DNA from 2 places in the Mesorhizobium sp. M1006 genome. Region 2 is predicted to be linked to the other one. Evidence: predicted binding sites of a transcription regulator. Region 2 holds the regulator's gene; the other holds the start of a gene.

Region 1 (12,088 bases), on a different contig from region 2:
CGTACCACCTTCGCCGGGTCGACGATGCCGGCCTTGATCATGTCGACATAGACCTCGTTCTGGGCATCGAAGCCCTGATTGTGATCCTTGCCCTCGGCGAGCTTGCCGACGACGATCGAACCTTCGACGCCGGAATTCTCGGCGATCTGCCGGATCGGCGCTTCGAGCGCTCTCGACACGATCGAAATGCCCGCTGTCACATCGGCATTGGCTCCGGTCATCCCGTTCAGCACAGCCTTGGCGCGCAGCAACGCGACACCGCCGCCGGGAACGATGCCTTCTTCGACGGCCGCGCGCGTGGCGTTCAGCGCGTCGTCGATGCGGTCCTTCTTTTCCTTGACCTCGGATTCGGTGGCGCCGCCGACGCGGATGACGGCAACGCCGCCCGCCAGCTTGGCGAGACGTTCCTGCAGCTTCTCCTTGTCATAGTCGGAAGTGGTTTCCTCGATCTGCCCCTTGATCTGCTGGACGCGCGCCTGGATGGTGGTCTTCTCGCCGGCGCCGTCGATGATCGTGGTGGTGTCCTTCTCGATCAGCACGCGCTTGGCGCGGCCGAGCATGTCTATGGTGATGTTCTCCAGCTTGATGCCGAGATCCTCGGAAATCATCTGTCCGGCGGTGAGCACGGCGATGTCTTCCAGCATCGCCTTGCGGCGGTCACCGAAGCCAGGCGCCTTGACGGCCGCTACCTTGAGGCCGCCGCGCAGCTTGTTGACGACCAGCGTTGCCAGCGCTTCGCCCTCGACGTCCTCGGAGATGATCAGCAGCGGCCTGCCGCTTTGCACTACGGCTTCGAGGATGGGCAGCAGCGCCTGCAGATTGCCGAGCTTCTTTTCGTGGATGAGCACGTAGGGCTCTTCCAGCTCGACGCGCATCTTCTCGGCATTGGTGACGAAATAGGGCGAGAGATAGCCGCGGTCGAACTGCATGCCTTCGACGACGTCGAGCTCCGTTTCGGCGGTCTTGGCCTCCTCGACGGTGATGACGCCGTCATTGCCGACCTTGTCCATCGCCTTGGCGATCATGGCGCCTACGCTGGTGTCGCCATTGGCGGCAATGGTGCCGACCTGCGCGATTTCACCTGAGGACTTGACCTTCTTGGCGCGCGCCTGAATTTCCTGGACGACGGCGCTGACGGCAAGATCGATGCCGCGCTTGAGGTCCATCGGGTTCATGCCGGCGGCAACGAATTTGGCGCCCTCGCGCAGGATGGAAGCGGCAAGCACCGTGGCGGTGGTGGTGCCGTCGCCGGCAAGGTCGTTGGTCTTCGAGGCCACTTCGCGCACCATCTGCGCGCCCATGTTTTCGAACTTGTCGGAAAGCTCGATTTCCTTTGCCACGGCCACCCCGTCCTTGGTGACGCGCGGCGCGCCGTAGGCCTTGTCGATAATGACGTTGCGGCCTTTGGGGCCGAGCGTCACCTTGACGGCGTTGTTGAGGATTTCGACGCCGCGCAGCATGCGGTCACGCGCGTCGGTGGAGAATTTGATTTCCTTGGCAGACATGATCTTTTCCAGTTCGGTTGTCGTGGCAAGGCGCTTGCAGCGCCTGAATCAAAGCTCGGAGCGTCCTTTGCGCGCGCGCGGGAGGGCGCGCGGCCTTCCAATCAGGCGGCCTTCTTGGCAGCCACGGTCTTGTCGATGATGCCCGTCTCGCTTTTTTCGATGATGCCCATGATATCGGCCTCCTTCATGATCAGAAGGTCCTCGCCGTCTATCTTGACCTCGGTGCCGGACCATTTGCCGAACAGAATGAGGTCGCCGGCCTTGACGTCGAGCGGGATCAGCGCGCCGCTTTCGTCCCGCGCGCCCGGCCCGACAGCGATCACTTCGCCTTCCTGCGGTTTTTCTTTGGCATTGTCGGGGATGATGATGCCGCCCTTGGATTTGGTGTCGCTTTCGGCGCGCCGAATGACGACGCGATCGTGGAGTGGCCGGAATTTCATGGGGACTCTTTCTGGGGCCAGCTTAGGCGGCCGCCCCTCTCTATAGGCGCCCTGGCACTCGATTGATAGGAGCGCCAAAAAATATTCATAGGGCACATGAAATATTGAACGTATTATCTTGCCTGGTTATCCCCTGGTGTTCGGGCCTTGCCGAATATTAATGAAATTGAATTTCTATCTTTGAACACCTATTTTATGGTGAATTCACATTCACGACTTTCGCTGCAAGGGAGATTTTACCGATGGCCGAAGGCAATCAGAACATCATGGAAAAAGCTCAGGCCCGCTTCATGGAAAATCAAAAGAAGACGGCGGAGCGGAACAAAGCAGCTGCCGAATATCTCTCGGAAGCCAAGGCGAGGAGCATCAAAACGGCAAGGCTGAGGGAATTGCGACTGGCCAAGGAAGAGGCGGACCGCGCGGCGGAAGCTCTGAATCCGGTCGCACCAAAGAAGAAGCGGGCGTCACGGGCAGTCAAGAAGGCCGTATCTGCATCGACGGAGGCGAAATCATGAGCCTGACATTTCCCAATCCCAGCCGCAGCTACGACGAGGCAAGCAAACGCATCCGCTTCGTCGGCCATGACGGGATGTTCCAGATTTCCTTCTCTGTCGCAACCGATGCCATCTCCAAGATGCAGCCGGGAACGGCGGCCTCAGAAGCTACCTACCTGGCAGCCTTCGACACGGCTTCCAACTCGATCCACGATGTCGCCAGGAATGCCTATGCCCGCACCCGCAGGAGCATATATGTGCTGACTGCGGCCGATTTTCGCTAGTCCGTCGCGATCCGTCCACAAGACGCTTTCTCAGGGCTTCCGGTCCGCCTTCGCTCGCCGCTTGACGTCGCGACCGTTCAGCCGGTCGACCATCGCGTCCGCATCGCGCGTGTTCAAACTGGCCGTGAGTTGCTGCTTGAGCTCGACCGGCTGGCCGGTGAAGACGTCGAAGACGGTCCAGCTGTGAGGATGTTCCATACGGAGCGCGTAGCGCTTTGCCATCTTGGGTCCTTTCGTTTCCGCCCAATCAATGAATGTCGCTCGATCAGGCCTGGGCGATGAAGAATACTGCCGCCACGACAAGCACCGTCCACAAAACGACGGACAGCTTCAGGGCCAGGCTACCGTACGCCGAGAGCACCTCCCGAGTGTGGTTGACCAGACTCTTGACGGTCATCGACATGGTCGACGCCGCAATCGCGACCGGCGGCGCCTTGGCCCCAAGCTTTCCGAAGACAGGCAGCAGCGACGGCTCGCGCACGAAAAACGACCTCGAATGTCTGGAAACCAGACATCGTCATAGCATCCTTTTTTCGAACTCCTGCATGCCAAATGACTTCGCGCAGGTTGGCATCACCCTCAAGGGTCCGTGGCGCGGACGGCCGGGGGCGTCGCGCATTCCAGGAGCAGGGCTTATTGCCGAGATCATGAAGGTTCATAATCCGCATGAGACGCGCTGATTCGCGCTTTGGCGGGATGCCTTCATGCAACGCAGCTACGCAGCCGGGAGGTCGACGCGACGGACGAAGGGAAAGACGATGACCGCGCCGGCCGTCGAATTGCAGAAGGCCATATTCGAGGCAGTGAATGACGATCCCGATTTATCGGCGGCACTGGGCGACGCACGATTGTTCGACCGTGCGCCGGAAAATGTTGCGTTCCCCCACATGACCTTCGGCCGCACCAGCGTCTACGATTGGGCAACGGGAATGGAGAACGACGCAGAACAGTTGCTGACGTTGCATGTCTGGTCGAAATCAGAGGCCAGCAAGGAAACCAATGACATCATGGACCTTGTTAGCACCCGCCTGCGCGATACGGCTCTCTCGCTCGGCGAACATCGCCGCGCCTACCTCAAGCTCGAATTCGCCGAAGCCCGCTACGACGAGGACCTTTCGGCCCATCACGGGCTGCTGCGCTTCCGCGCCGTGATCAAGGACGAGGGCTGACCACCGGGCATTTTTACAAATCCGGCAATTTTGTTCTTGCTTTGTGCCGGCAGCTATGCTACTAATTCGCCTATGGTGCTGATGGCGCCAGCGACCCGCCGCAGAGGCGGTTTTTTATTTCCGGTCGGTTCGCCTGAATCTGCCTTCGGTTGCCGGATCGATTGTCGAAGTCGGGGCAAACCTGAAGCGATTGCCTTTCACTGCCAAACGATGCCCGGTTGTCGGCGAAGGATCGGAGGGCTAGGTTAAAAATTGGCAATTTCGCGGGATGGGGCGGCGAAATGGCAATCCAGTAATCTCGCGCTTCAGGGGTGTGGCGGGCATGCATTCGAGCGTTCACCGTTCATATGACGTTCAGCACCGGCGCGTTAGAACGCTGACCATGAAAACCCTTCGCTCCCACTTCCGGACCGCGGCACTGGCGCTGTCAGCCGCCGGTCTGCTTGCGTCGCAGGCGATGGCGATCCCCGTTGTCGTGCCCGAGCAGCCCCAACCGGTCGTCCTCGCCGCCTCCGACTGCTATGCGATCGGCCAGCAGGTGGCCGAGCAGAATGGCGGCACCTTGGCCAAGGCCTCGCAGTCGACACGCGGCGGCCAGCCGGTCTGCGTCATCGTCGTGCTGGTTCCGGGCAAGGAAGGGCAGCGTCCGCGTCGCTCGGAGATCGTCGTTCCGCTGAACTGAACCGTGCCGTTTCCCAGTCTGCCGGAATCGGCCTATATCTGAACAGCTTCAACAGGCCTTCCGCATGCGCGTACTCGTCGTCGAAGATGACAAGGATCTCAACCGGCAGATCGGCGACGCGCTGGTCGATGCCGGCTATGTCGTCGACCGCGCCTTCGACGGCGAGGAAGGGCACTTTCTCGGCGACACCGAGCCCTACGATGCCGTGGTGCTCGACATCGGCCTGCCGCAGATGGACGGCATCAGCGTGGTCGAGCGATGGCGGCGCGGCGGCCGCAAGATGCCGGTGCTGATCCTGACGGCACGCGACCGCTGGAGCGACAAGGTTGCCGGCATCGACGCCGGCGCCGACGACTACGTCACCAAACCCTTCCACATCGAGGAAATTCTGGCCAGGGTGCGGGCCTTGATCCGGCGTGCTGCCGGGCACGCTTCGTCCGAACTGACCTGCGGGCCGCTCCGCCTCGACACCAAGGCCTCCAAGGCCGACGTCGACGGCGTGCCGCTGAAGCTGACCTCGCACGAATTCCGCTTGCTTGCCTATTTGATGCACCACATGGGCGAGGTGGTGTCCCGGACCGAGCTGGTCGAGCATCTCTACGACCAGGATTTCGACCGCGATTCCAACACGATCGAGGTCTTTGTCGGACGGCTTCGCAAGAAGATGGGCATCGACATGATCGAAACTGTTCGCGGCATGGGCTACCGCATGCGTAAGCCGGAGGCGTAACGCGGAACCGCTGCCTACAAAACCCGCCGTCTCGAACACGCCGTCGCTGCGGTCATGGCCGCGTTCGGTGGCGTTTCGCGTCATCGCCTTTTCCACCGTCTGGGCGATCCTCACTCTGGTCGTCATCTTCACCTTGATCACCACGCTCTATCGCCAGGCCAGCGAGCGCGGTTTCGACAGCCTGCTTTCGGCGCATCTGTTCAACCTGATCGGCTCGGTCGGCGTTTCTGAAAGCGGCCAATTGACCGGCGCCCCCGACCTTGGTGATTTGAGGTTCTCGGAACCGAATTCCGGCTGGTACTGGTCGGTCGAGCCTGCCTCGGAAGGCGTGCACGGCGATCTCCATTCGTCGTCGATGACCAAGGCGATCCCGTCGCCAAGCGTTGCCGAGGTGCCCTTCAATGCCAGCTTCCAGCGCAGCTATTCAGCGGACGGCATCGAAGGCGAGCAGTTGGAGGTGTTCGAGAGCGAGTTCGTGCTCGATGCGAAAAACCGCGCCGCGCGCTTCCGCGTCATGGGCAACCAGACCGAGCTCGAGCAGGAAATCGCCACCTTCCAGCGGCGCCTTTTGACCTATCTGTCGCTGTTCGGCGTCGGCATGATCGCCATCAATGCGATTGCCATCCTGCTCGGCCTGCAGCCGCTGCGCCGGGTCAGGAATGCGCTTGCCATGGTGCGCGAAGGAACCGCGCAGCGCCTAGACGGCCGTTTCCCGGCCGAGATAGAGCCGCTCGCCAACGAGACCAATGCGCTGATCGAGAACAACAGGCGTATCGTCGAGCGGTCGCGCACGCAGGTCGGCAACCTCGCGCACTCGCTGAAGACGCCGCTTGCCGTGCTGCTCAACGAGGGACGGGCGCTGGGTGGCGCCAAGGGCCAGCTGATCGCCGAGCAGGCCGCTTCCATGCAAAAGCAAGTGGACCATTATCTGCAACGTGCCCGCGTCGCCGCGCAGCGCGACAGCGTCGTCTACCGTACGCCGGTGGCGCCGCTGGTCCAGCGCATGGTTCGGGTGCTGCAAAAGCTCAACCCGCAGACGGCGCTGTCGCTGTCGCTGCCGGCCACCGACATCGTCTTTGCCGGCGAACGCGAGGACCTGGAGGAGCTGCTCGGCAATCTGCTCGACAATGCGATGAAATGGGCAAGGAGCGCGGTCGCCGTTTCGGTCAAGCCAATCTCCAGCAAAGGTGGCGCTGGCACGGAAGGCGCAGCCAACCTGTTCGAGATCAGCATCGAGGATGACGGCCCCGGCATTCCCGACGACAAGGCGCGCGAGGTGTTGCAGCGCGGCCGGCGGCTCGACGAGACAAAACCGGGCAGCGGGCTCGGACTTGCCATTGTCGCCGACCTTGTCAACGAGTATGGAGGCTCTCTGGCGCTGGAACGATCCATCATGGGTGGATTGAAGGCGATGGTTCGATTGCGGAGCCTTCAGTAATGCTTTTCCAGATTGCTTTTCCAGGTGGCTGGCTGCGGCCAAATTTCCGACAAACATCGACATTATGGCCGCGCCAGCTGCTGACAGCGCGGCGGTCCAGCTCAAGAAAGCCGGTATTGGCATGAAGATTCGCGTCGCGCTCGTTTCCGCCCTGCTCGCCGTCTCCGGCTGCACGACGCTCGGCAAGGGCCCGGCCGTTACGGTGACGCCGGCCGCGACGCCCCCCAGCGGCGCCAAGGTGGCGACGACGATCATCTCCGCCATGGGCGGCGGCCTCGTCGGCGGTTCTATCGGCGCCGGCCTGAGCGAGACCGAGAAGCGCAGCGCGCTCGAGGCGGAATACAAGGCGCTTGAATACACGGCGAGCGGCCAGAAAGTGGCTTGGAAGAGCGACAGTTCGGCCCATCGCGGCGAAGTGGTCGCCGCCCAGCCCTATCGCGTCGGCTCGCAGGACTGCCGGCAATACACCCATACGGTGTTTACCGGCACCGCCGGCGCCACCGCGCGCGGAACCGCCTGCCGCAATGCCGACGGCAGCTGGACGCCGCTGACGTAGCGCAATTCCAGGAAAAGTGTGAAACGGTTTTCCGTCCGGAATTGCGCAAAAACAAAGACGCCCGGCCGTCGATCCGCCGATACCGGTCCGGCACTAAAGCGCGTCGCGTTCGACCGGCGTCATGCGACGCGCTATAGGTTCTTGTTTTGATGCATGGTCGTTATCGCAAAACCGCTGCACACTTTTGCGCGACATGCATTATCGATCGGAGCGGCCCCGCCAAAGCGTCGCAGCACGCTTGTGTTGGCAGGGCAAGGGTCTCGTTCTATTGGAAGAGCCATGCTGTTTTGGGTCATAGCCGCACTCCTGACGCTGGGCGCAAGCTTGGCGGTGCTGCTGCCGTTGGCCGGCGGATCGAAGAACGCGTCCGCTGCCGGCGATCACGACCTTGAAGTCTATCGCGACCAGCTGGCCGAGCTTGACCGCGATATGGCGCGTGGCCTGATCCGGCCAATGGAGGCCGAAGAGGCACGCGCCGAAATCGCCCGCCGCATCCTTCGCCTGAGCAATGCCGGCCACGCCGCCGAGACGGCGACGCAGCCGTCGCGGTCGACAAGGCTGGTGGCGACGGCGGCCGTGCTGCTGGTTCCGCTGGTCAGCTGGGGCCTCTATGGCCAGCTCGGCTCACCCGACCTGCCGTCGCAGCCGCTCAGCGAACGCCTGGCCAAGAACCCCGCCGACAGCTCGGTCGACGAGCTGATAGCCCGCGCCGAGGCGCACCTGGCGGCCAACCCATCCGATGGCCGCGGCTGGGACGTGCTGGCGCCGGTCTATCTGCGCATGCAGCGATACGCCGATGCGGTGACCGCCTATCGCAACGCCATCCGCCTCGACGGCGACAGCGCCGCCCGCCAGGCGGGTCTTGGCGAGGCGATCGCCAATGCGGCCGGCGGCATTGTCTCCGCCGAAGCGCAGGCGGCTTTCGAGGCGGCGTTGAAGCTCGATCCGGCCAATCCGAAGGCCGCGTTCTATCTCGCCATGGGCATGGCACAGGAAGGCCGCATAGCTGAAGCCACGGCGGCCTGGCAAAAGATGCTTGCCGCCTTGCCGCAGGGCTCGCCGTGGCGCGGCGCCGTCGAGCAGGCGCTGGCCGAATCCGCCGCCCGCAGCGTCGCTTCGGAGGCGCCCGCCAAAGGGCCGACCGCCGAGGATATCGATGCTGCCTCCTCGATGTCGCCGCAGGACCGGCAAGCCATGATCAGCACCATGGTTGCCGGCCTCGACGAAAGGCTTCGGCAAAATCCGCGCGACGAGGAAGGGTGGATGCAGCTCGTTCGTTCCTATGCCGTACTGGGCAAGACAGATCAGGCGCGTGACGCGCTCAATCGCGGTATCGCCGTCTTTGGCGCGGACAGTGACCAGGCCAGGAAATTCACCGCCTTTGCCGCCTCGCTTGGCGTGACGGCGACGGAGTAGACGATGACGCGCAAGCAGAAACGACTGTCGGTGATCGCAGCGGGGCTGGGGTTTCTCGGTGTTGCCACGGGGCTGACCTTCTATGCGCTTGGCCAGAAGGCCTCCTATTTCTACATGCCGGCCGATCTGGCCACCGCCAGCCTTCAGCCGGGCCAGCGCATAAGGCTCGGCGGTCTTGTCGAAAAAGGCACGGTCGAGCGTGGCCAAGGCGCCACCGTCGCCTTTTCGGTGACCGACAACCAGAAGGACGTCAAGGTCACCTATACCGGCATTCTTCCCGACCTCTTCCGGGAAGGACAGGGCGTGATCACCGAAGGCTCGTTTGGCCCTGACGGAATCTTTGTCGCCGACAGCGTGCTGGCCAAGCATGACGAGACCTATATGCCCAAGGAAGTGGCCGACGGCCTCAAGGCCAAGGGCGTATGGCAGGAGAGCAAGAGTGACTAGCGGGTGCGGTGACAATGGTTGAAACCGGACATTTCGCCCTGGTCCTGGCGTTTGCGCTGGCCCTGGTGCAGACGATGGTGCCGCTGTTCGGTGCGCGCACCGGCAACCACAAGATGATGGCCGTCGGCGCACCGGCCGCGCTGACCGGCTTTGCCTTGACGGCGCTGTCTTTCGTGGCGCTGGCAACCGCCTACGCCGGCTCCGACTTCTCGGTTGAGAGCGTCTGGGAGAACTCGCATTCGCTGCAGCCGCTGATCTACAAGATCACCGGAACCTGGGGCAATCACGAAGGTTCGATGCTGCTCTGGGTGCTGATCCTGACCTTCTTCGGCGCGCTCGTCGCCGTCTTCGGCGGCAATCTTCCGGCGACGCTCCGGGCCAATGTGCTTGCCGTGCAGGGAGCGATCGGCGCCACTTTCTTCCTGTTCATCCTGACGACGTCGAACCCGTTCGTCAGGCTCAATCCGGCGCCTATCGAGGGCCGCGATCTCAACCCGATCCTGCAGGACCTCGGCCTCGCCATCCATCCGCCGCTGCTTTATCTCGGCTATGTCGGTTTCTCGATCTGCTTTTCCTTCTCTGTCGCTGCCCTCATCGAGGGCCGCATTGACGCTTCGTGGGCGCGCTGGGTAAGGCCGTGGACATTGGTTGCCTGGATGTTCCTCACCGGCGGCATCGCCATGGGCTCCTACTGGGCCTATTACGAGCTCGGCTGGGGCGGCTTCTGGTTCTGGGATCCGGTCGAGAACGCATCCTTCATGCCGTGGCTGGCGGGCACGGCGCTGCTGCATTCGGCGATCGTCATGGAAAAGCGCTCGGCGCTGAAGATCTGGACGCTGCTTCTGGCGATCCTGACCTTCTCGCTGTCGCTGCTCGGCACCTTCCTGGTGCGTTCCGGCGTGCTGACCTCGGTGCACGCATTCGCCACCGATCCGACGCGTGGCGTGTTCATTCTCTGCATCCTGACGCTGTTCATCGGCGGCTCGCTGGCGCTGTTTGCCTTGCGCGCCTCCCGGCTGACGGCCGGCGGCCTGTTTCACCCGATCTCGCGCGAAGGCGCGCTGGTCCTGAACAATCTGTTCCTGACCACCGCCACCGCCACCGTGCTGGTCGGCACGCTCTACCCGCTCGTCGTCGAAGCCCTATCTGCCGACAAGATTTCGGTCGGCGCGCCGTTCTTCAACCTGACATTCGGCCCGCTGATGGTGCCGCTCTTGGTCGTCGTGCCGTTCGGGCCGCTACTCGCCTGGAAGCGCGGCGACATTTTCGCGGTCGCCCAGCGCCTGATGGCGGCTTTCGCGGCGGCGCTGCTCGCGGTGCTGGTGACGGCCCTGTTCATCGATGGCGCTTCGGTGTTGGCGGCACTCGGTGTCGGCCTTGCCTTCTGGCTGATCTGCGGCGCGCTCACCGATCTCGCCGTCAAATCCGGCTTCGGCACCGTCGCGCCCGCCACCATGCTCAGGCGCTTCGCCTGCCTGCCGCGCTCGGTCTTCGGCACAGCGCTTGCGCATCTCGGCCTCGGGCTGACAACGCTCGGCATTGTCGGCACGCTTTGCTTCGGGACCGAAAAAATCCTGTCGATGCATGCCGGCGAGACCGTCGAACTGTCCGGCCACAAGCTGCGCTTCGAGGGGCTCTACCCGGCCCAGGGGCCGAACTACAGTGAGGATCGCGGCCGCTTCGCCCTGCTTGGCGCCGACGGTAGCGTCGCAGGCGAGATCACCTCGGCCAAGCGCTCATATCCGGTGCGCCAGATGACCACAACCGAATCCGGCATCAGGACGATCGGCTTCAGCCAGCTCTATCTTTCGCTTGGCGACGAGGGCAGCGATGGCTCTGTGGTCGTTCGTCTGTGGTGGAAGCCGCTGGTGACGCTGATCTGGGGCGGCGCACTGGTGATGATGGCGGGCGCGGCGATGTCGCTGCTCGACCGCCGCCTGCGCGTCGGCGCACCGTCGCGCCGCAAGGCTGCGGCCGGCGTGCCATCGGCGAGCCCGCAATGAAAAGGGTCACGCTGGCCTCGCTGGTCCTGCTGCTGGCGCTGTTGTTCGCCGGCGCCGCGCAGGCGGTCAAGCCCGACGAGGTGCTCGCCGACCCGGCACTCGAGGCGAGGGCGCGCGCTTTGTCGGAAGGCCTGCGCTGCATGGTCTGCCAGAACCAGTCGATCGACGAGTCCGATGCCGACCTCGCCCGCGACCTGCGCATCCTTGTGCGCCAGCGCCTCGTCGCCGGCGATACCGACCGGCAGGTGATGGACTATGTCGTTTCGCGCTACGGCGAATTCGTGCTGCTGAAGCCACGCTTCAATCTGCGCAATGTTTTGCTCTGGGGGACGCCAGTTCTTCTGCTGCTCGTTGGCGGGACATTCATCCTGCTGGCCGCCCGCTCGCGCCGTTCGACGGTGACCGCTGCATTAACTGCCGAGGAACAGGCGGCGCTGGACAAGATGCTCCGCCGCGATTGATCGATACATTACGAAAGTTTCATGTACCGGAAATGGCGCCGTAATGTGCGGCTCTCTATTTCCTTTGTCGAGGATGCCAATCAAGGGGCGTCCCTTGAAAAGAGGATACGAGAACCATGAATGTTGCCCCCAATTCATATCTGCGCACCCGCAAACGCCTGCTGGCCGCAGCCGCATCCCTGGCCATTGCCGGCGCGATCGGCTTTGGTGCTGTTGCCACCGGGACAGCCCCGGTGCTGGCCGACGCCGTGCGTGTCGAGGCACCGCAGGTCCCGAGCTTCGCCGATGTGGTCGAGCGCGTTTCGCCGGCGGTCGTCAGCGTGCGCGTCAAGGCCAAGATCCAGTCGACGGCCGATGACGGTTCCGGCCAGATGGACGACGAGGACGGCTTAGGCAATCTTCCCGACAACCCGCAGCTGCGCCGGTTCTTCCGCGAATTCCGCGGCTTTGGCGATCAAGGCGG
Region 2 (12,088 bases):
CCGGTTGACGCCGGCCGCGCGATAGCCGCGAAAGCGCTCGGCCTCGACGGAGGAGGGATTGGCCTCCAGTGTCACCTCGATGCCATCAGGCACCGTCCAGTTCTTCGCCACTGCATCCAGCACCGCCGCCACGGTCTGCGGTTTCATCAGCGATGGCGTGCCGCCGCCAAGAAAGATACTGGTCACCTCGCGCGGCCCGGTGCGGCCGCGCATCGTCGCCAGCTCGGTCTCGAAGGCGCGGGCAAAACGCTCCTGGTCGACCGGCTGGTGGCGGACATGGCTGTTGAAGTCGCAATACGGGCATTTGGCCGCGCAGAACGGCCAGTGGACGTAGACGCCGAAACCAGGCCTGCGGTCGAGCAGCATGGTCATACGGCGGCCAATCGGGCTTGCGCGAATTTCTGGAAGGCGCGGGCACGGTGCGACAATGCGGTTGGCTGGCCGGGCTTCCAGCCATGCTTGTCCTTCGCGCTCATCTCGCCGAAGGTCTTCTCGAACCCATCGGGCAAGAACACCGGATCGTAGCCGAAGCCGAGCTCGCCGCGCGGCGGCCATACCAGCGTGCCCTCGACCTCACCGCGAAAATATTCCGCCTGGCCATCGGGGAAGGCCAGGCAGATGACCGCGACAAAGCGGCCCTTGCGCTGGGCAGGCGTGATCGCGCCAACTTCTTGCAAGGCCACTTCCGTGCGCTGCATGGCCATGCCGAAGTCGCGGGAGCCGTCCGGCGTCTCAGCCCAGTTGGCGGTGTAGACGCCGGGTGCGCCGTCGAGCGCATCGACACACAGGCCGGAATCGTCCGACAGCGCCGGCAATCCAGTGGCCTTGGCGGCGGCCAAGGCTTTTATGAGGGCGTTCTCCTCGAAAGTGGTGCCGGTCTCGTCCGGTTCCGGCAGGCCGTATTCCTTTGCGGACTTCGCTTCAATGCCGAATGGCGCCATCAGATCGGCGAATTCTCGCAATTTGCCGGCGTTGTGGCTTGCGACGATGATCTTATGCCCATCAAGCGAATGAATAGTTGGCGAATGCATCAGATGCCCCAAATTCGTGGCTCGGCGAATTCGATCGAATTGCCGGAGGGATCGCGAATATAGATCGAGCGGCCGCCTTGCGGCCACTCGAACTCGCTTTCGATGGCGATTTTCTTCGCCTCAAGATGCGCTTTCCAGCGTGGGATTTCATCCGCGCTTGCGGCGAAGCAAAGATGGCCCTGGCCGACCGCGCCATGCGGCGGCACGGGCAGCTTGGCGTCGGCCCGCGGCGGCACTTTGGTGGCCTCGGCATTGAAGATAAGCAGCACGCCGTCGCCGCAGCGGAAGAAGAGATGCCTGCCATCGACCTTACCGAGCAGATCGAGCCCGAGCACGCCCGAATAGAACCGTTCCGCGGCAGCAAGGTCGGTCACGTAGAGTGCTGATTCCAGGATTGCGGAAGGAGTCACAGGATCGCCAATCTCATCAATATTGGACCGCAGCTAAGCCACCGCCATTTGCTGCAAGCTGACCAGGCGCTGAATGCCTTTCTTGGCGAGCCCCATCAGCGCCGCGAACTGCTCTTCCGAGAACGGCTCGCCCTCGGCCGTGCCTTGGATCTCGACGATGCCGCCCTTGCCGGTCATGACGAAATTGGCGTCGGTGCCGGCCGAGGAATCCTCGATGTAGTCGAGGTCGATGACCGGCTGGCCATCATGGATTCCGCAGGAGATTGCCGCAACGTGATCCTTCAGCACCTTGCTCAGGCTCGCCATCTGGCGGGCTTCCATCCAGCGCAGGCAGTCGTAGAGCGCCACCCAGCCGCCGGTGATCGAAGCGGTGCGCGTGCCGCCGTCGGCCTGGATCACGTCGCAGTCGACGGTGATCTGCTGCTCGCCGAGCGCCTGCAGATTGACCACGGCGCGCAGGGAGCGGCCGATCAGCCGCTGGATTTCCAGCGTGCGGCCGCCTTGTTTGCCGGACGAAGCCTCGCGGCGCATGCGCTCGCCGGTCGAACGCGGCAGCATGCCGTATTCCGCCGTCACCCAGCCCTTGCCGGAGTTGCGCATCCAGCCCGGCACCTTTTCCTCCAGGCTGGCCGTACACAGCACATGCGTGTCGCCGAACTTCACCAGGCACGAGCCTTCCGCATGCTTGGAGACGCCGCGCTCGAAGGAGATGGGGCGCATTTCGTCGAATTGGCGTTTGGAAGGGCGCATTCAGGCTTCTTTCTTTCTTCGGAATCTTGGCCGGGGAATCTTGGCCGGCTTGTAGCCGCACGGGGCGTGACGCGCAAAGGAAAATGGACCGGTTGCGCCGACACCGCGGAAGTCTATATCTTCGGGGCGGAGGTTTTGGCTCGAAATGACAAAGGCAGTCGATCCCGGTTTGCAGTCGCACGTGCTCCCCTCGCACGCGCTGCAATCGCCCGCGCTTCAATCGCTCGACATGCGTTCGCGCGACATCTTCCGGCGCATCGTCGATTCCTATTTGAGGGATGGCGAGCCGGTCGGTTCGCGCAGCCTGTCGCGCATCCTGCCGTCGTCGCTGTCGCCGGCCACCATCCGCAACGTGATGAGCGACCTTGAGCATCTCGGCCTGATCTATGCGCCGCACATTTCGGCTGGCCGGCTGCCGACCCAGGCAGGCCTGCGCTTCTTCGTCGATGCTTTCATGGAACTTGGTGACCTCTCCGACGAGGAGCGCCGCACCATCGAGGCCCAGGTGCGCGCCTCCGGCTCGGGCGCGACGCTGGAGCATATGCTGACCGAGGCCAGCCAGATGCTGTCCGGCATGTCGCGCGGCGCCGGCCTCGTGCTCGCCGCCAAGAATGAGGCGGCGCTTAAGCACATCGAATTCATCCAGCTCGAGCCGACCAAGGCGCTGGCCGTGCTGGTCTCGCAGAACGGCGACGTCGAAAATCGCGTCATCGATCTGCCCGCCGGCATCACCATCTCGCAATTGCACGAAGCCTCTAACTTCCTCAACGCCCATATCCGCGGTCGCACCCTGGCCGAGGCGCGGGTCGAGATCGCCCGCATCAAGGAAGAGACCAGGGCGGCCCTCGACACGCTGTCGCAGGATCTGGTCGAGAAGGGCCTGGCGGTCTGGGCAGGCGCTGAAAGCGGCGTGCCTGGGCGGCTTATCGTGCGCGGTCGCGCCAATCTCCTGGAAAACGTCACTGCCCAGGCCGACATAGAATTGCTGCGGCATCTGTTTGAGGATCTGGAGACGCAGGATGGGCTGATCCAGCTTCTCGACCTCGCCGAGGCAGGCCCAGGCGTGCGCATATTCATCGGTTCGGAAAACAAGCTGTTTTCGCTGTCTGGCTCCTCGCTGGTGGTGGCACCCTATCGCGACAAGGACGCGCGTGTCGTCGGTGCGCTCGGCGTCATCGGGCCGACGCGGCTGAATTATGCGCGCATAGTACCGATGGTCGACTATACGGCGCAGCTGATTTCGCGCATGCTGAGCTAGGAGCCGCCGCGGCCTGCCGCAAGGAGGAGAAAAGAATGGCGCTGGAATCGTTCAAGGCCCAGATCAGTCTGCTGCTCGAAGAAATGATCAACCAGCCAGAGGATCAGCACGAGGTACAAGAGCAGTTGCGCGAGAAGCTGCAAGAGATGCGGGCGATGGGTTTACCGCTGCCGGCCGATCTGGTCGCGCTGGAAAAGCGCCTCGACGACGACTTTTACGCCTCTGGCAACTGAACGGGTTCGGCTTCAAATCCTCGTGTGCTGGACGGCCGCTTGGAACGATCAATACCTGATGCCGTTTGCCCCTGTTCGAGGCGAATCCCGGAGGACGTTGATGATCCGATCTGGCGGCTTTGCGGCCTTGGCCGCTGCCCTCCTTGTTGCGACACCGGCAGCCTCCCAGCAGGCGGATCAGAATGTGCTCAAAGGCGAAGCCGCGTTTGGCGATTGGCACGCCGACAGGCCTGGCGTCCGACGCCTGATTGGGCCGCGAGACATGCCGGCAGCCGACCCCGCCCAATCCGCTTCGAACGGCGCCGGCGTGGCGGAACGGCCCGAAAGCGCCAAGCCAGAATTGCCGTCGGGCTTTTCGGCTGAAATGATCGCATCCGGCATCGTCAATCCACGTGTCGTGCGCGTCGCTCCGAATGGCGACCTGTTTGTTGCCAACAGCCATGCCGACCAAATACGCGTCTATCGTCTCGCCGAGGGCAGCGCCAGGCCCATCGAGAAAGCGATCTTCGCCAAGGGGCTCAATTATCCCTACGGCATCGCCTTCTATCCGCCAGGAGACAAACCGCAATGGGTTTATGTCGCGAACAGCGACAGCATCGTCCGCTTCCCCTATCGCGATGGCGACCTGAAGACATCCGGCAAACCAGAAACCATTGTCGCCAAAATCCCGTCGGGTGGTCACACGACCCGCGACATCGCCTTCTCGCAGGACGGCAAAACGCTTTATTTGTCGGTTGGCTCCGCCTCGAACGTCGCCGAGGATATAGGCAAGGAGCCGGATAGCGGCCTCGACGCCTGGGCCAAATCAAAGCCGCTCGGGGCGGCCTGGGGCTCCGAGGACGGCCGTGCCGATGTGCTCGCCTTTGACCCGGATGGGAAAAATCCGCGAACTGTCGCCACCGGCCTGCGCAACTGTACGGGCATGACCGTGCAGCCCGCCACCGGCGCATTGTGGTGCGTCGTCAATGAGCGCGACGAACTCGGCGACAATGTGCCGTTCGAATTTGCAACGGCGGTCAAGGACGGCGGATTCTATGGTTGGCCTTGGTACTACATCGGCAATAACGAGGATCCGCGCCATCAGGGCGAGCGGCCAGACCTCGCCGGCAAGGCCACTGTCCCCGATGTATTGATGCAGGCGCATTCGGCGCCGATGAATATAGCCTTCTACGACGGCAAGAACTTCCCGGCGGATTATCAGGGTGACGCCTTCGTCGCCATGCATGGTTCGTGGAACCGTGGCGCCAGGACCGGTTACAAGGTGGTGAGGCTCAAATTCAGGGATGGCAAGCCGACAGGCGAATATGAGGACTTCATGACCGGCTTCGTCATCTCGAACGACGCCGTCTGGGGCCGCCCGGTCGGTGTCGCGATGGCCAAGGACGGCTCCCTGATCGTCACAGAGGACGGTAACGGCACCATCTGGCGCGTTACCTACGAAGACGGCCGCTCCTGAACGGCGGTGTCGCCTGCTGCGCTGGCGCAATCGAATCCGGCCCGAGGGAATTCACCCAACTTCAACATTGTGCGACAAGCGCCAATCATGACACTCACCGGGTTCCTCGCCTATAGTGCTGCCCTCGGCATCGCCGCGGCCATCCCCGGCCCAGGCGTCACCGCGCTTGTTGCGCGTGCTCTGGGTTCCGGCTTCCACTCGTCGCTGGCCATGTCGTTCGGGCTGATGCTCGGCGACCTGACCTATCTCACTGCCGTGGTGCTCGGCCTGGCTTTCGTCGCACAGACTTTCGGCATGGTCTTCCTGGCCATCAAATGGCTGGGCGTCGCCTACCTCGCCTTTCTTGGCTGGCGTTTCTGGACGAGCGGCATCACGCCCGAAACGGTGGAGGCGAAGAAAGGCAAGGGCGGCTTGGCATCCAGCTTTGTAGTCGGCCTTGCCGTCACGCTCGGCAATCCGAAGACGATGATCTTCTATCTTGCCATCACCCCGACCATCGTCGATCTGAAGACGATCACGCTGGCCGATTACGGTATCCTCGTCGCGCTCACCATCGTCGTCCTGCTCGTCGTGCTGGTGCCCTATCTGGCGCTGGCGGCCAAGGCGCGCTGGTTCCTGAAGTCGCCGCGGGCGCTGAGGGCACTCAACCGCACCGCCGCCGGCTTTATGGTCGGCGCGGCGGCGGCAATTGCCGCCCGCCAATAGATCTCTTTCGCCAATCCGCCCAACGATTGCCACGCCTTGCAAAGGCGGGGGTACTCAGCACGAACTTCACTCGGATATTTTTCGATCGACAGCCTATCTTGCGCGGTGGATGGCTCTATCCTATGCCCGCGCGACTCTTGCCGCTTTACCTCTGGGAGGAAATCAATGAACAAGCCCGCCACCCCCACACACGTGCCCGGCCGCGGCCGCATCTACAATTCGATCACCGAGACGATCGGTGACACGCCGCTGGTGCGGCTTGATAAATTCGCCAGGGAGAAGGGTGTCGTCGCCAATCTGCTGGCCAAGCTCGAATTCTTCAACCCGATCGCCTCGGTCAAGGACCGCATCGGCGTGTCGATGATCGAGGCATTGGAGGCTTCCGGCAGGATTACGCCCGGCAAGACCACCCTGATCGAGCCGACCTCGGGCAATACCGGCATCGCGCTCGCCTTTGCCGCCGCTGCCAAGGGCTACAAGCTGATCCTGACCATGCCGGAAACCATGTCCGTCGAACGCCGCAAGATGCTGGCTCTGCTCGGTGCCGAACTGGTGCTGACCGAAGGGCCGAAAGGCATGAAGGGCGCCATCGCCAAGGCGGACGAGCTGGCGGCAACGCTGCCCGACGCTGTCATTCCGCAGCAATTCGAAAACCCGGCCAATCCGGAAATCCATCGCCGCACCACGGCCGAGGAAATCTGGAACGACACCCATGGCGAAGTCGATATCTTCGTTGCCGGCATCGGGACCGGCGGCACCATCACCGGCGTCGGCCAGGTGCTGAAGAAGCGCAGGCCCTCGGTGCATGTCGTCGCCGTCGAACCGGAAGCCTCGCCGGTGCTGTCGGGCGGCCAGCCAGGCCCGCACAAGATCCAGGGCATTGGCGCCGGCTTCGCGCCAAAAATCCTCGACACGACGATCTATGACGAGATCGTCAAGGTCTCGAACGAGGATTCGGTTGCCAATGCACGGCTCGTCGCTCGGCTCGAAGGTGTGCCGGTCGGCATCTCGTCGGGGGCCGCCCTGCAAGCGGCGATCGTCGTCGGCTCGCGGCCCGAGAACAAGGGCAAGAACCTCGTCGTCGTCATCCCCTCCTTCGCCGAGCGCTATCTCTCGACGATCCTGTTCGAGGGATTGGGCGCTTAGACACGAGCGTTTTTGACCGGTCAGTAGCGATCCTTCGCGATGCCCTCCGACATCAAATACTCAGTATCACGCGTCGGCGTGGACCGCTGAAAAACCACCTGTGGCGGGCGTCGTTCGCTTGAGCGGCGGGTCACTTCCGTATCAATCGTCGCTGCCCGGCAGGTGGAGGACTTTATGTACAAGCTCTATACGCGTGCCAATACCGGCGGCTTTGTCGTCGAGGCGGCGCTCGCTTTGGCGGGCGTGCCTTTCGACCAGATCGACGTTCCGAAGGGCCGACCCGACCAGGCCTTTTTAGATATCAGTCCCTTGAACCAGGTGCCGGTCCTGATCTTGCCGGACGGACGCTCGATGACCGAATCGGCGGCGATCTGCATCCTGCTGGCCGAGCGCCACCCCGAAGCAGGACTGGCGCCCGCAGCAAGTTCGGCTGACCGTGCCGACTTCCTGCGCTGGATGTTTTTCATGTCCTCCGTCATCTATTCGGCTGACCTGCGGTTCTTCTACGCTCATCGCTACACGACCGATCCCCGGGGCGTGGACGCTGTCAAACAGGCGGCGGTCTCGGAAATGGATCGCAGCCTCGCCATTCTCGATGCCGCCCTCGACGGCCGCGACTGGCTGGCCGGCGACCAACTCTCGCTGGCCGACATCTATCTCGTCATGCTGGTGGCCTGGCATCCGGAGGTCGCGAAGGTTCCAACCGCTTGGCCGAACATCGAACGCCTGTGGGCCAATTTGCGGGAACATCGGGTGATGAAGAGGCTGAATGCTTCCCACGACATGTGGCCGGCCTAAGCACTCCGCCTTGTCTCAGTGTCTTTCCGCGCGGCCGAGCCCTGCCCGTCGTTCCTGCAGGAACCGGCGCACGGCCGGATCTCGTTCGAGGCCGATAGCCCGGTCATAGGCCTCGCTCGCTTGTGGAACTTTGCCGAGTCTGGCCAGCAGGCCCGCGCGGGCGGCCCAGTAAGGTTGATAGTCATACAGCCGCTTGTCGCCGCTGAGTTGATCAAGCGCGCCCAATCCTTCTGAAGCACCTTCGGCCTCGGCAATCGCCACCGCACGGTTGATCGACACCACCGGCGAGCCGGCAATCACCGACAGCGCGTCGTAGAGCTCCTTGATCGCGACCCAGTCGGTACAACCGGTCAGCCGCCGTGTCGTATGGGCGGATTGCACGGCGGCCTCGAGCTGGTAGCGGCCGACAACACCCTCGGCGGCCGCGCGCCCGAGCAGCGCCTCCGCTTCATCGATCAGGGTATCGTCCCACAATGCAAGATCCTGCTCGGCCAGCGGCACATAGTCACCCGCCGCATTGCGCCGGGCTGCACGCCGCGCCTCGGCGAACAGCATCAGCGCCAGCAGGCCGAGTGCTTCCGGCTCATCCGGCATCAGCGAGGCGATCAAACGGCCGAGCCAGATGCCTTCGGTCGCGAGATTGCGGCGCCGCGTTTCGGTGCCGGCCGGGTCGGACCAACCTTCGGCAAACGCCGCGTAGATCGCTTCCAGAACGGTGCCCAGCCGCTCGCCGAGTTCGGCCCGCTCCGGCACGCGGAACGGAATGCCTGTCTCGCGAATTCGCGTCTTGGCGCGCACCAGGCGCTGGCTCATCGTGGCTGGCGAGACAAGAAAAGCCGAGGCGATGGTCGCTGCGTCGAAGCCCAGGACCGTCTGCAGGATCAGCGGTGCTCGCACGCCGGCCTCAATCGCGGGATGGGCGCAGGCAAACATGAGCCTGAGCCGCTCGTCCGGCAGGTCTTCCTCGGCCATGCGCGCCTCCATCTCCTCGGCGATCAGTCTGAAGTGGTCGCGGCCCGCCTCGCGTGTCAGCCGCCGTCTGACCGCGTCGACGCGGCGCTTGCGTGCCACCGCCAGCAGCCAGGCTTCCGGCTTGTCGGGCACGCCCGCCTGTGGCCAACGCTCGAGCGCCGCTGCAAAGGCATCGGCCAATGCGTCCTCGGCAGCGGCCACGTCGCGCGTGCGTGCGGCGAGATAAGCGACCAGCTTGCCGTAGCTTTGCCGGGCGGCCGCTTCCGCCGCCGCCCGCGCAGTATCGGGCAATTCCGGCATCACATGGTGAGTTCCCAGACCGGCCGCACCTCTACCGTGCCGGTGCCGGCGCCCGGGCAGCGCGCCGCCCAGGCGATGGCGGCGTCGACGTCCTCCGCTTCGATCATATAGAAGCCGGCAAGCTGCTCCTTGGTGTCGGCATAGGGGCCGTCGAGCACGTTGGTCTTGCCATTGGCCATCCGCACCGAGGTAGCGGATTGCGTCGGCTTCAGCCGGTCGCCGGCGAGCCAGGCGCCGGATTTCTTCAGCGCTTCGGTGTAGGCGACGTACGCGCTCGACATCTGTGTCACCGCATCTGCTGGCGCGGCTGCCATCCCCGCTTCGTTTCCATAGATCAAAAGCATGTATCGCATGGTCTTCTCCCGTTTCTCGAAGGCCGCATCGTTGCGAGCCGGACTTATGTCGCGCGGCCCTGCCGGATTTCGACAAGCGCTGGAAAAATCTTTCTGCCGCGATGCGACCTCGCGCAAGCGCCAACGTGTTGCGGCACTGCTTAGCCGTTCGTCTAATCGCTGCTATTGCGGGTTGGCATTTCCCGCCCGCTGTCTAAACTCGCTTCGTGCCGCCGAGGAGGGCACGGCGGCGAATTTTCAGGGAGGAAATCGCATGCTCAATTTCAGAACGAAATTTGTTGCAGCCGGCGTGCTGGCGCTGTCGCTTGGCCTCGGCGCGGTATCGGTCAAGGCACAGGAATTCATCAACGTGCTGACCGGCGGCACGTCCGGCGTCTACTATCCGCTCGGCGTCGCGCTGTCGGAAATCTACGGCAAGGGCATCGAAGGCGCGCGTACTCAGGTGCAGGCGACGAAAGCGTCGGTCGAAAACCTCAACCTGCTTCAGCAGGGCAAGGGCGAGATCGCCTTTGCGCTCGGCGATTCCGTCAAGCTGGCCGCCGAAGGCAATACTGAAGCAGGCTTCCCAGGCAAGCTCGACAAGCTGCGCGGTATTGCCGCCATCTATCCCAACTACATCCAGATCGTCGCCAGCAAGGAATCCGGCATCAAGACGCTCGCCGATCTCAAGGGCAAGAGCCTTTCGGTCGGCGCGCCGGCCTCAGGCACCGAGCTCAACGCCCGCACGATATTTGCCGCTGCCGGGCTGAAATACGAAGACCTCGGGCGGATCGAATATCTGCCCTTCGCCGAATCGGTGGAGCTGATCAAGAACCGACAGCTCGACGCCACGCTTCAGTCGGCTGGCCTTGGGGTCGCGTCGATCCGTGACCTCGCCACCTCATTGCCGGTAAACATCGTTGCCGTGCCGGCGGAGGACGTCGCCAAGATCGGCTTGCCCTATCTTTCCGTGGTCATCCCCAAGGGCACCTACGAGGGCCAGACCGAGGATGTTGCGACCGCCGCCGTCGGCAATTTCCTGATCACCAGCGCCGATGTCTCCGACGAGACCGCCTACCAGATGACAAAACTGCTGTTCGAGCATCTCGACCAGCTCACCGCTGCCCACGCCGCCGCCAAGGCGATCGACCCGGCCAAGGCGCTCGACGGCATGCCAGTGCCGCTGCATCCAGGCGCCGAGAGGTATTACAAGGAAAAGGGATTGGTGAAGTAAGGAGCCATCCCTCCCCCTTGAGGAAAAGGTGAACAGCTGCCGAAGGCGAATGGACCGGTAGGGTCGGTTGAGGCCGTACACTGCCGCACCGACCCCACCCGCCTAGCTTCGCTCGCACCTCCCTCGGGGAGGGGAGCGCCCCGCCAGGAACCCCGCTAATGACCGCAACCCCGACCGTTCTTTCCCCCACAGCGGAAGCTCCTGTCGAAGGATTGCCGCCTGGCTTCGGCGAAGGCATCGCTGGCAAGGCGGCTTTTTTTATCGCCATCGCCTTCTCCATCTTCCAAATCTACATCGCCGCCTACGGCACCCTACCGAGCCAGGTCATACGCGCCATGCATGTCGGCTTCCTGCTGCTGCTCGGCTTTGCCCTAATCGCCAATCTGCGCGCCAAAAGCGTCCCGGCGAAAGCAGTGTTCTGGACGCTCGGCCTGCTTGGTTTCGCCACCGGTCTGTACAATTGGGTGTTCTATGCCGACCTCATCCGCCGCTCCGGCTTTCTCACCACGCCTGACCTGATCGTCGGCGCGGTGCTGGTCGTGCTGGTCTTCGAGGCGGCGCGGCGGTTGATGGGGCTGCCGCTTGCCGTCATTGCCTTCATCTTTCTCGCCTACGCATTCGCCGGCAATCATCTGCCACCGCCGTTCATCCATCGCGGCTATGATTTCGCCCAGCTCGTCGACACCTTCGCCTACGGTACCGAAGGCATCTACGGCACGCCGATCTATGTCTCGGCCGCCTACATCTTCATCTTCGTCGTTTTCGCCGCCTTTCTTGAGCGCGCCGGCATGATCGCGCTGTTCAACGATTTTGCGCTTGGCCTGGTCGGCTCATGGCGCGGCGGCCCGGCGCAAGTCTGCGTGCTGTCCTCGGCGCTGATGGGCACCATTTCCGGCTCCGGCGTCGCCAATGTGGTGGCCAGCGGCCAGTTCACCATCCCGCTGATGAAGCGCTTCGGTTTCCGCTCGGCTTTCGCCGGCGCCGTCGAGGCGACCTCGTCGATGGGCGGTCAGATCATGCCGCCGGTGATGGGAGCGGTTGCCTTTATCATGGCCGAGACCCTGAACATCCCCTATGCCGCTGTGGTCAAGGCGGCGATCATTCCGGCGCTGCTCTATTTCGGCGCCTGTTTCTGGCAGGTGCACCTGGAAGCCGGCAAGGCCGGCCTGCACGGCATGGCCAATGCCGACCTGCCCAATCCGTGGGATGCGGTGAGACAACATTGGCCGCTGGTACTGCCTCTCGCAGCACTGATCTACCTGCTGTTTGCCGGCTACACACCGGTGTTCGCCGGCACCATGGGTCTGGCGTTGACCATTGTGCTTATCCTCGGCACGCCGCTGGCAGCATCGATCGGGCCTCTCGCCTTCCGCATCGTCTTCTGGCTGGCGCTCGGACTTGCCGCGGCTTCCTTCATGAAATTCGGCGTCAACATCCTCAGCCTGGTCATCGCAGTGCTGGTC

The links. Region 2 encodes HrcA, which represses chaperone genes, less so after heat shock. Its sites were predicted from a motif close to GTTAGCACTCNCNNNNNGNGAGTGCTAAC; they were not measured.
Region 1: a site for HrcA is predicted at 1,996-2,024, ahead of NKH60_RS06785 (co-chaperone GroES). Genes of this name have one in related genera too.

The regions. Positions count from the first base shown of each region.
Region 1 is NZ_JAMYMZ010000005.1:138,672-150,759, reverse strand. Features, by position in the region: gene groL (chaperonin GroEL) at 1-1,505, opposite strand, end outside; gene NKH60_RS06785 (co-chaperone GroES) at 1,607-1,945, opposite strand; gene NKH60_RS06780 (hypothetical protein) at 2,188-2,460, shown strand; gene NKH60_RS06775 (DUF1488 family protein) at 2,457-2,723, shown strand; gene NKH60_RS06770 (hypothetical protein) at 2,754-2,945, opposite strand; gene NKH60_RS06765 (hypothetical protein) at 2,989-3,120, opposite strand; gene NKH60_RS06760 (hypothetical protein) at 3,110-3,403, shown strand; gene NKH60_RS06755 (DUF3168 domain-containing protein) at 3,482-3,892, shown strand; gene NKH60_RS06750 (hypothetical protein) at 4,275-4,574, shown strand; gene NKH60_RS06745 (response regulator transcription factor) at 4,639-5,304, shown strand; gene NKH60_RS06740 (ATP-binding protein) at 5,315-6,742, shown strand; gene NKH60_RS06735 (RT0821/Lpp0805 family surface protein) at 6,864-7,298, shown strand; gene ccmI (c-type cytochrome biogenesis protein CcmI) at 7,578-8,714, shown strand; gene ccmE (cytochrome c maturation protein CcmE) at 8,718-9,161, shown strand; gene NKH60_RS06720 (heme lyase CcmF/NrfE family subunit) at 9,176-11,164, shown strand; gene NKH60_RS06715 (cytochrome c-type biogenesis protein) at 11,161-11,625, shown strand; gene NKH60_RS06710 (Do family serine endopeptidase) at 11,742-12,088, shown strand, end outside.
Region 2 is NZ_JAMYMZ010000071.1:8,121-20,208, reverse strand. Features, by position in the region: gene hemW (radical SAM family heme chaperone HemW) at 1-372, opposite strand, end outside; gene rdgB (RdgB/HAM1 family non-canonical purine NTP pyrophosphatase) at 369-1,016, opposite strand; gene NKH60_RS32330 (VOC family protein) at 1,031-1,441, opposite strand; gene rph (ribonuclease PH) at 1,475-2,191, opposite strand; gene hrcA (heat-inducible transcriptional repressor HrcA) at 2,337-3,449, shown strand; gene NKH60_RS32315 (hypothetical protein) at 3,485-3,682, shown strand; gene NKH60_RS32310 (PQQ-dependent sugar dehydrogenase) at 3,783-5,138, shown strand; gene NKH60_RS32305 (LysE family translocator) at 5,226-5,843, shown strand; gene cysK (cysteine synthase A) at 6,009-6,989, shown strand; gene NKH60_RS32295 (glutathione S-transferase family protein) at 7,164-7,787, shown strand; gene NKH60_RS32290 (RNA polymerase sigma factor) at 7,803-9,059, opposite strand; gene NKH60_RS32285 (YciI family protein) at 9,059-9,412, opposite strand; gene NKH60_RS32280 (TAXI family TRAP transporter solute-binding subunit) at 9,666-10,625, shown strand; gene NKH60_RS32275 (TRAP transporter permease) at 10,784-12,088, shown strand, end outside.